Regions from separate parts of the Peribacillus sp. ACCC06369 genome, predicted to be linked through region 1. Evidence: a T-box and tRNA genes for the amino acid it is inferred to sense, from the RefSeq annotation. Region 1 holds a T-box; the other regions hold tRNA genes.
What was found. The T-box of region 1 lies ahead of QUF78_RS19315 (valine--tRNA ligase). A T-box ahead of a tRNA ligase gene usually reads a tRNA of that ligase, here a tRNA-Val.
Positions count from the first base shown of each region.

Region 2: it encodes a tRNA-Val, which carries the amino acid that the T-box ahead of QUF78_RS19315 (valine--tRNA ligase) is inferred to sense. The anticodon was not compared.
Region 3: it encodes a tRNA-Val, which carries the amino acid that the T-box ahead of QUF78_RS19315 (valine--tRNA ligase) is inferred to sense. The anticodon was not compared.

Region 1 covers NZ_JAUCEN010000002.1:3,797,534-3,800,781, forward strand. Annotated here, with positions in the region: gene QUF78_RS19315 (valine--tRNA ligase) at 1-1,281, opposite strand, end outside; T-box leader at 1,326-1,555, opposite strand; gene QUF78_RS19320 (hypothetical protein) at 1,794-1,985, shown strand; gene ysxE (spore coat protein YsxE) at 2,042-3,112, opposite strand.
Region 2 covers NZ_JAUCEN010000002.1:4,820,739-4,823,986, forward strand. Annotated here, with positions in the region: tRNA gene QUF78_RS24445 (tRNA-His) at 1-29, opposite strand, end outside; tRNA gene QUF78_RS24450 (tRNA-Phe) at 46-121, opposite strand; tRNA gene QUF78_RS24455 (tRNA-Asp) at 145-220, opposite strand; tRNA gene QUF78_RS24460 (tRNA-Met) at 227-300, opposite strand; tRNA gene QUF78_RS24465 (tRNA-Ser) at 402-494, opposite strand; tRNA gene QUF78_RS24470 (tRNA-Ile) at 515-591, opposite strand; tRNA gene QUF78_RS24475 (tRNA-Met) at 602-678, opposite strand; tRNA gene QUF78_RS24480 (tRNA-Ala) at 707-782, opposite strand; tRNA gene QUF78_RS24485 (tRNA-Pro) at 800-876, opposite strand; tRNA gene QUF78_RS24490 (tRNA-Arg) at 887-963, opposite strand; tRNA gene QUF78_RS24495 (tRNA-Leu) at 973-1,061, opposite strand; tRNA gene QUF78_RS24500 (tRNA-Gly) at 1,074-1,148, opposite strand; tRNA gene QUF78_RS24505 (tRNA-Leu) at 1,157-1,238, opposite strand; tRNA gene QUF78_RS24510 (tRNA-Lys) at 1,247-1,322, opposite strand; tRNA gene QUF78_RS24515 (tRNA-Thr) at 1,345-1,420, opposite strand; tRNA gene QUF78_RS24520 (tRNA-Val) at 1,431-1,506, opposite strand; rRNA gene rrf (5S ribosomal RNA) at 1,518-1,633, opposite strand; rRNA gene QUF78_RS24530 (23S ribosomal RNA) at 1,753-3,248, opposite strand, start outside.
Region 3 covers NZ_JAUCEN010000002.1:808,098-811,345, forward strand. Annotated here, with positions in the region: rRNA gene QUF78_RS04685 (23S ribosomal RNA) at 1-1,194, shown strand, start outside; rRNA gene rrf (5S ribosomal RNA) at 1,314-1,429, shown strand; tRNA gene QUF78_RS04695 (tRNA-Asn) at 1,439-1,513, shown strand; tRNA gene QUF78_RS04700 (tRNA-Ser) at 1,519-1,610, shown strand; tRNA gene QUF78_RS04705 (tRNA-Glu) at 1,621-1,695, shown strand; tRNA gene QUF78_RS04710 (tRNA-Val) at 1,711-1,786, shown strand; tRNA gene QUF78_RS04715 (tRNA-Met) at 1,866-1,939, shown strand; tRNA gene QUF78_RS04720 (tRNA-Asp) at 1,945-2,020, shown strand; tRNA gene QUF78_RS04725 (tRNA-Phe) at 2,033-2,108, shown strand; tRNA gene QUF78_RS04730 (tRNA-Thr) at 2,116-2,191, shown strand; tRNA gene QUF78_RS04735 (tRNA-Tyr) at 2,208-2,291, shown strand; tRNA gene QUF78_RS04740 (tRNA-Trp) at 2,302-2,375, shown strand; tRNA gene QUF78_RS04745 (tRNA-His) at 2,393-2,468, shown strand; tRNA gene QUF78_RS04750 (tRNA-Gln) at 2,507-2,581, shown strand; tRNA gene QUF78_RS04755 (tRNA-Gly) at 2,585-2,659, shown strand; tRNA gene QUF78_RS04760 (tRNA-Cys) at 2,668-2,741, shown strand; tRNA gene QUF78_RS04765 (tRNA-Leu) at 2,750-2,830, shown strand.

The sequences.
Region 1 (3,248 bases):
TTCTTTATGGTACCAGGCTGGAATGCGGTGACCCCACCAAAGCTGACGGGAAATGCACCAGTCGCGGATATTTTCCATCCAACGGAGATACGTTTTTTCGAAACGATCCGGTACGAAATGAACTTTTTCCTCATCGGATCCTTTTTGAAGATCAACGGATGCATCAGCTAGAGGCTGCATTTTTACGAACCATTGAGTCGATAGATATGGTTCAACAACAGCACCGCTTCTCTCTGAATGACCTACTGAGTGAAGGTGATCTTCGATTTTGAAGAGTACTCCCTCTTCCTGAAGGTCTTTGACGATTTGTTTACGGCATTCAAAACGGTCCATACCTTCATATTTACCGGCCTTTTCATTCATCGAGCCATCTTCATGCATGACAAGGATACGCTCCAAATCGTGACGGTTCCCGATTTCGAAGTCATTAGGATCATGAGCAGGAGTAATTTTAACCGCGCCTGAACCGAATTCCATATCGACATAGTCATCACCGACAATCGGGATTTCTCGGCCTGTAATTGGCAAGCGAACCTTTTTGCCGACTAAGTGTTTATACCGATCATCTTCAGGATGTACAGCAACCGCAGTATCGCCAAGCATCGTTTCCGGACGGGTGGTGGCTATTTCAATTTCACCTGATCCGTCAACTAACGGATATTTCATATGGTAAAATGCACCCTGTACATCTTTGTAAATAACCTCGATATCGGATAACGCCGTTTTCGTTGATGGATCCCAGTTGATGATGTATTCGCCGCGATAAATCAAGTCCTTCTTATAAAGCGAAACGAACACTTCGCGCACTGCTTTTGAAAGCCCTTCATCAAGAGTGAAGCGCTCACGGGTATAATCAAGTCCAAGACCCAGCTTTGACCATTGTTCACGGATATGGCTCGCGTATTCCTCTTTCCATTTCCATGTCTCTTCCACGAACTTTTCACGTCCAAGGTCATAACGGCTCACGCCTTCCGCACGAAGTTTCTGTTCAACTTTCGCTTGAGTGGCGATACCGGCATGATCCATGCCCGGCAACCATAAAACATCATAGCCTTGCATCCTTTTCATGCGTGTCAATATATCTTGAAGTGTCGTATCCCATGCATGGCCAAGATGCAGCTTACCAGTCACGTTCGGCGGGGGGATGACAATCGTGTATGGTTCTTTTTTATCGTCACCCGTCGTTTCGAAAAACTTCCCATCAAGCCACCATTTGTAGCGGCCTTTCTCTATCGTCTGCGGATCATATTTAGTCGGCATCGAAATTTGGTTCTCTTCCATATCATTTCCTCCTTATTTGGGCATAAAAAAAACTTCCATCATCACAAAAGGACGAAGGAAGTTGTTCGCGGTGCCACCTTTTTTCCGAAAAAGTAAAAAATCTCTTTCGGCTCTCAAATCGGATAACGGCTCTTCACCGGCCTTCGCTACTTAAGATCTTTCACGAAAACTGCTCGCGGACGACTTCGGATGCTGCTGCCTGGAAACCTCGCACCAATTGGTTTCCTCTCTGAAAAGTGCATTTCATCTTACTATTTCCGGTCTTTGCATTGATTTATATTCATATGTAAAATCATTGAATGCATATAGTATATAGTACAAAAAATATGGGGCTCCAGTCAATCATCTTTTCGCTTTCTTTCTTTAGCAAGCATTCCATTACATGCATTCGATCCCGCTGCCCGGCCATTTTCTTTATTTTATCCTCCAGGAACAGTGAATGTGACCGTTTTTTCACCTTTTCCACTACCCGCCCATAGAATATAAGAAGCCCTAAAAAGGAAGGTAATAATATGAAGCGAAGATATACCCCCTATACTTTACCGCCTTGGATGAAAAAATTCCGGGGTGTTTGCCAGCAGTTCATCATCCCCTTTGTCTTATTCCAAGGATTGCGTACGCTGATTTTCCCTACTTTCTTCGATATGCTCCTGCTAATCGCCTTTATTTTCTTGGCCATGTCTTTGTATTTCGAATGGATTTAATTATTCCCTTACAGCAAAAAAATATACATGACTGGAGATGATCCAATCATGTATATTTAGCTTGGGGGTGATTGCTCTTCTTTGGCAGCCTCGGCAGCCGCCTTTTTCTGCTGTTCGATCTCTTCGATTTTCATCACCATATACTCAATATTCTTCAGTAGCCAAAATTGCCGCTGCAGTTGAGTAACATTATCAAGCTCTGAACGATGTCCCCTGCCATCGGAATAACCCTTCACTAATTCCAAAGCTGATCCAGGGAAAGCCAGATAACTTTGCATGAGCAGCAATTCTTCTTCTTTCAACGGAAAATAACGAAAATAGTTATATAGCCAGTCGACGCAGTCATCGCATTGGACAGGATAGGTCCTGGCCGACTTAACGAGAAATGGCAGTAAATCGAAATGAGGCGGTGCCGTATTCGAATTCTCAAAATTGATGAAGTAGCCATATCCGCGTTCGTCATAAACGAAATGCTTCAAAGAGACCTTTCCGTGCGTGACCACGGTTCGAACCTTTTCACTTTCCTTCGTTTTTTCATACCAAGTTTCAAACTTCTTGATCGAGTACTTCAGTGCCTGTGAAATATCAGTGTAGAAAGAACAAACCGTCATTTCGACTGGAGACATATACCACTTCTTTTCACAGCTGACAATATACTCATCCATAAAGTCCTTCTCATTATTCCAGGCATCAAGCGTCCGCTCATAATGGGCTTCCCGTTCCTCTGGATCCACCTGTATTTCCCTAACGGACAGCGTATGCATCCGGGCAAGCTCCCTGAACATTTGCTTATGCTTTTCAACGCGCTCCCCGTCCCCTTCATTATTCAACCAGGGCATCAGGTAATACAAACGTCCATTATGAAGAACGGCGTAACGCTGATCCATCGTTTGATAAATGGGAACGATCCTGTTATAGCCGCGATGGTACAGTTTTTGAACATTTTTTATAAAATCAATGCCGTTATGCGGTAAAATCGATTTCAAGGCAAATGTACCGCGATCAGTGTATACTTTTTTTACACGCCCGAAATCCTCAATATATTGTACATACATGGCATATTCCTTCAAGACGGTTTCCGTGTCAAGATCCCGATTAGCAGGCTGCTGATTCTCGTTTTCCCTCACGAGACTCACTCACTTTCTCTAAAAAAACTCAATCCGATTCCTATAGTCACCAAAGTCCAGTGGCCAATCAGGCTGCTCTAACGCCGTTCAACAACTTTACCCTAGTAAAAAACAGGAGCAGACCATATGCTCTGCT
Region 2 (3,248 bases), 1.0 Mb from region 1:
AGGTGCGTTAACCACTTCGCCACAACCGCCGTAATATGAAAGATATGGTGGCTCAGGACGGAATCGAACCGCCGACACAAGGATTTTCAGTCCTTTGCTCTACCGACTGAGCTACTGAGCCACATTTGTATTAAATTTAAAAAATGGCGGTCCCGACGGGAATCGAACCCGCGATCTCCTGCGTGACAGGCAGGCATGTTAACCGCTACACCACGGGACCTAATAATTGCGGGGACAGGATTTGAACCTGCGACCTTCGGGTTATGAGCCCGACGAGCTACCGGACTGCTCCACCCCGCGACGGTATTAATGAAACGATTTGCATCAAGTTTTCGTGTATATTGTTTTTTCGCTTCCTCTATGTAAGGTTGTTTCAAAACAACTTGCTGCTTTTTAAAAAATGGAGGAGGTAGAGGGATTCGAACCCCCGCGGGATTTGACTCCCCTGTCGGTTTTCAAGACCGATCCCTTCAGCCGAACTTGGGTATACCTCCACGGCTTTAAAAAATGCATATGGTGGACCTTGTAGGACTCGAACCTACGACCGGACGGTTATGAGCCGTCTGCTCTAACCAGCTGAGCTAAAGGTCCTTATATTTATTGGTAGCGGCGGAGGGGATCGAACCCCCGACCTCACGGGTATGAACCGTACGCTCTAGCCAGCTGAGCTACACCGCCAATATAATATAAGTATCTGATTGAAAAATGGTGGAGCCTAGCGGGATCGAACCGCTGACCTCCTGCGTGCAAGGCAGGCGCTCTCCCAGCTGAGCTAAGGCCCCATTCATTAAAAATCACGTGGTCGGGAAGACAGGATTCGAACCTGCGACCCCTTGGTCCCAAACCAAGTGCTCTACCAAGCTGAGCTACTTCCCGCAATAAAACATGGTGCGCCCGGCGGGAGTCGAACCTACAACCTTCTGATTCGTAGTCAGATGCTCTATCCAATTGAGCTACGGGCGCATATTAAGATGGTGCCGAGGACCGGAATCGAACCGGTACGGTAGTCACCTACCGCAGGATTTTAAGTCCTGTGCGTCTGCCAGTTCCGCCACCCCGGCACATACGAAAAGTGGAGCGGAAGACGGGATTCGAACCCGCGACCCCAACCTTGGCAAGGTTGTATTCTACCACTGAACTACTTCCGCATGAAAGATGCGGGTGAAGGGACTTGAACCCCCACGCCTTGCGGCGCCAGATCCTAAGTCTGGTGCGTCTGCCAATTCCGCCACACCCGCATATAAAATGGTGAGCCATGAAGGATTCGAACCTTCGACCCTCTGATTAAAAGTCAGATGCTCTACCAACTGAGCTAATGGCTCGTGCTTGTACTATTTCAAAAAATGGTGCCGGCAAGAGGACTTGAACCCCCAACCTACTGATTACAAGTCAGTTGCTCTACCAGTTGAGCTACACCGGCAGGTGTAAAATGGTGGAGGATGACGGGATCGAACCGCCGACCCTCTGCTTGTAAGGCAGATGCTCTCCCAGCTGAGCTAATCCTCCATATAAAACCTGCTTGGCGACGTCCTACTCTCACAGGGGGAAACCCCCAACTACCATCGGCGCTGAAGAGCTTAACTGCCGTGTTCGGAATGGGAACGGGTGTGACCTCTTCGCTATCGTCACCAAACATTGTTAACATTTTTTCAAGACATATATTATTATAACGTCTTTTCGAAAAAATGCAAGAAGAAATTTTCATTCCTTCAAAACTAGATAATAAGAAGGTATTTCATTTTTTAAAAAGCGTTGGTTAAGTCCTCGATCTATTAGTATCAGTCAGCTCCACATGTCGCCACGCTTCCACCTCTGACCTATCAACCTGATCATCTTTCAGGGATCTTACTAGCTTGCGCCATGGGAAATCTCATCTTGAGGGGGGCTTCATGCTTAGATGCTTTCAGCACTTATCCCGTCCGCACGTAGCTACCCAGCTATGCCTTTGGCAAGACAACTGGTACACCAGCGGTGCGTCCATCCCGGTCCTCTCGTACTAAGGACAGCTCCTCTCAAATTTCCTGCGCCCGCGACGGATAGGGACCGAACTGTCTCACGACGTTCTGAACCCAGCTCGCGTACCGCTTTAATGGGCGAACAGCCCAACCCTTGGGACCGACTACAGCCCCAGGATGCGATGAGCCGACATCGAGGTGCCAAACCTCCCCGTCGATGTGGACTCTTGGGGGAGATAAGCCTGTTATCCCCGGGGTAGCTTTTATCCGTTGAGCGATGGCCCTTCCATGCGGAACCACCGGATCACTAAGCCCGACTTTCGTCCCTGCTCGACTTGTAGGTCTCGCAGTCAAGCTCCCTTGTGCCTTTACACTCTACGAATGATTTCCAACCATTCTGAGGGAACCTTTGGGCGCCTCCGTTACTCTTTAGGAGGCGACCGCCCCAGTCAAACTGCCCACCTGACACTGTCTCCCACCCCGATAAGGGGCGCGGGTTAGAATTTCAATACAGCCAGGGTAGTATCCCACCAACGCCTCCACCGAAGCTAGCGCTCCGGCTTCTCAGGCTCCTACCTATCCTGTACAAGCTGTACCAAAATTCAATATCAGGCTGCAGTAAAGCTCCACGGGGTCTTTCCGTCCTGTCGCGGGTAACCTGCATCTTCACAGGTACTATAATTTCACCGAGTCTCTCGTTGAGACAGTGCCCAGATCGTTACACCTTTCGTGCGGGTCGGAACTTACCCGACAAGGAATTTCGCTACCTTAGGACCGTTATAGTTACGGCCGCCGTTTACTGGGGCTTCGGTTCAAAGCTTCGCTTGCGCTAACCTCTCCCCTTAACCTTCCAGCACCGGGCAGGTGTCAGCCCCTATACTTCGCCTTGCGGCTTCGCAGAGACCTGTGTTTTTGCTAAACAGTCGCCTGGGCCTATTCACTGCGGCTTTTCCGGGCTATTCACCCTAAAAAGCACCCCTTCTCCCGAAGTTACGGGGTCATTTTGCCGAGTTCCTTAACGAGAGTTCTCTCGCACACCTTAGGATTCTCTCCTCGCCTACCTGTGTCGGTTTGCGGTACGGGCACCTTACATCTCACTAGAGGCTTTTCTTGGCAGCGTGGAATCAGGAACTTCGGTACTATATTTCCCTCGCCATCACAGCTCCGCCTTAATGGAAACGGGATTTGCCTCGTTTCCGGCCTAACTGCTTGGACGCGCATATCCAACAGCGCGCTTACCCTATCCTTCTGCGTCCCCCCATCGTTCAAACGATGTATAGGTGGTACAGGAAT
Region 3 (3,248 bases), 3.0 Mb from region 1:
ACTTCGGGAGAAGGGGTGCTTTTTAGGGTGAATAGCCCGGAAAAGCCGCAGTGAATAGGCCCAGGCGACTGTTTAGCAAAAACACAGGTCTCTGCGAAGCCGCAAGGCGAAGTATAGGGGCTGACACCTGCCCGGTGCTGGAAGGTTAAGGGGAGAGGTTAGCGCAAGCGAAGCTTTGAACCGAAGCCCCAGTAAACGGCGGCCGTAACTATAACGGTCCTAAGGTAGCGAAATTCCTTGTCGGGTAAGTTCCGACCCGCACGAAAGGTGTAACGATCTGGGCACTGTCTCAACGAGAGACTCGGTGAAATTATAGTACCTGTGAAGATGCAGGTTACCCGCGACAGGACGGAAAGACCCCGTGGAGCTTTACTGCAGCCTGATATTGAATTTTGGTACAGCTTGTACAGGATAGGTAGGAGCCTGAGAAGCCGGAGCGCTAGCTTCGGTGGAGGCGTTGGTGGGATACTACCCTGGCTGTATTGAAATTCTAACCCGCGCCCCTTATCGGGGTGGGAGACAGTGTCAGGTGGGCAGTTTGACTGGGGCGGTCGCCTCCTAAAGAGTAACGGAGGCGCCCAAAGGTTCCCTCAGAATGGTTGGAAATCATTCGTAGAGTGTAAAGGCACAAGGGAGCTTGACTGCGAGACCTACAAGTCGAGCAGGGACGAAAGTCGGGCTTAGTGATCCGGTGGTTCCGCATGGAAGGGCCATCGCTCAACGGATAAAAGCTACCCCGGGGATAACAGGCTTATCTCCCCCAAGAGTCCACATCGACGGGGAGGTTTGGCACCTCGATGTCGGCTCATCGCATCCTGGGGCTGTAGTCGGTCCCAAGGGTTGGGCTGTTCGCCCATTAAAGCGGTACGCGAGCTGGGTTCAGAACGTCGTGAGACAGTTCGGTCCCTATCCGTCGCGGGCGCAGGAAATTTGAGAGGAGCTGTCCTTAGTACGAGAGGACCGGGATGGACGCACCGCTGGTGTACCAGTTGTCTTGCCAAAGGCATAGCTGGGTAGCTACGTGCGGACGGGATAAGTGCTGAAAGCATCTAAGCATGAAGCCCCCCTCAAGATGAGATTTCCCATGGCGCAAGCTAGTAAGATCCCTGAAAGATGATCAGGTTGATAGGTCAGAGGTGGAAGCGTGGCGACATGTGGAGCTGACTGATACTAATAGATCGAGGACTTAACCAACGCTTTTTAAAAAATGAAATACCTTCTTATTATCTAGTTTTGAAGGAATGAAAATTTCTTCTTGCATTTTTTCGAAAAGACGTTATAATAATATATGTCTTGAAAAAATGTTAACAATGTTTGGTGACGATAGCGAAGAGGTCACACCCGTTCCCATTCCGAACACGGCAGTTAAGCTCTTCAGCGCCGATGGTAGTTGGGGGTTTCCCCCTGTGAGAGTAGGACGTCGCCAAGCTTATATTGTTCCGCAGTAGCTCAGTGGTAGAGCATTCGGCTGTTAACCGAACGGTCGTAGGTTCGAGTCCTACCTGCGGAGCCATTATTGGAGAGCTGTCCGAGTGGCCGAAGGAGCACGATTGGAAATCGTGTAGACGGGTAACCCTGTCTCAAGGGTTCAAATCCCTTGCTCTCCGCCATTTTATACCTGGCCCGTTGGTCAAGCGGTTAAGACACCGCCCTTTCACGGCGGTAACACGGGTTCGAATCCCGTACGGGTCACCATTTAGATAACATATTGGAGGATTAGCTCAGCTGGGAGAGCATCTGCCTTACAAGCAGAGGGTCGGCGGTTCGATCCCGTCATCCTCCACCATTTTCAATAAGATCAGGTTGTTTCTGCATTGAAACGTTCAACACGAAAATCTGATGCATAATAGCAACATTATTAACGTCGCGGGGTGGAGCAGTCCGGTAGCTCGTCGGGCTCATAACCCGAAGGTCGCAGGTTCAAATCCTGTCCCCGCAATCTATGGTCCCGTGGTGTAGCGGTTAACATGCCTGCCTGTCACGCAGGAGATCGCGGGTTCGATTCCCGTCGGGACCGCCATTTTTATTGTTTGGCTCAGTAGCTCAGTCGGTAGAGCAAAGGACTGAAAATCCTTGTGTCGGCGGTTCGATTCCGTCCTGAGCCACCATAGTAGTGCCGGTGTAGCTCAACTGGTAGAGCAACTGACTTGTAATCAGTAGGTTGGGGGTTCAAGTCCTCTTGCCGGCACCATGTTTCATCCATATGCGGAGGGGTAGCGAAGTGGCTAAACGCGGCGGACTGTAAATCCGCTCCTTCGGGTTCGGCAGTTCGAATCTGCCCCCCTCCACCATCTTTCTAACAGGGGTATAGTTTAAAGGTAGAACAGAGGTCTCCAAAACCTCCAGTGTGGGTTCGAGTCCTACTACCCCTGCCAATTTAAATCCTATAATGGCGGTTGTGGCGAAGTGGTTAACGCACCTGATTGTGGTTCAGGCATTCGTGGGTTCGATTCCCATCAGTCGCCCCATTTTTTATTAAATCATGGTATAATGAATACAACGTTAATGGGCTATAGCCAAGCGGTAAGGCAACGGATTTTGATTCCGTCATGCGAAGGTTCGATCCCTTCTAGCCCAGCCATATGCGAAAGTAGTTCAGTGGTAGAATACAACCTTGCCAAGGTTGGGGTCGCGGGTTCGAATCCCGTCTTTCGCTCCAAAAACGTTGGCGGCATAGCCAAGCGGTAAGGCAGAGGTCTGCAAAACCTTTACCACCGGTTCGATTCCGGTTGCCGCCTCCAACATACATGCCGGTGTGGCGGAATTGGCAGACGCGCACGACTCAAAATCGTGTTCCTCTGGAGTGCCGGTTCGACCCCGGCCACCGGTATCAAATAGTCGAAATATGATTAAAGAAAAAAGGTCTCAACTTAAATGTTGAGGCCTTTTTTCTTTGTCTTTAATACTACAAAAATAATCCAGAATCGTGTGCGGCGAATCGTGTGCTTAGGAGGTCGTAATGAGAAGACGTAAAGAATTAACAGAAGATGAACTAAGAATTATTAAGAATAAGATTTCAGATGAAGAAGCATATGAAGCCTTTTTTAGGACTGCTATTTAAGAAACTTAAGACCAGCGACGATTGAATACTACAAAAATGAATTTCATGGAGCAAAGAGGATTATTAATAAGCAGCTCGTTGAATGGGTACAAAAGGACGTAGAAAGCTTAATTCTCCAGAGTAAGGAACTAATGAAAGTTACTACTATTAATACCCGATTGAGAGCTCTAAGAGCATTCTATAACTT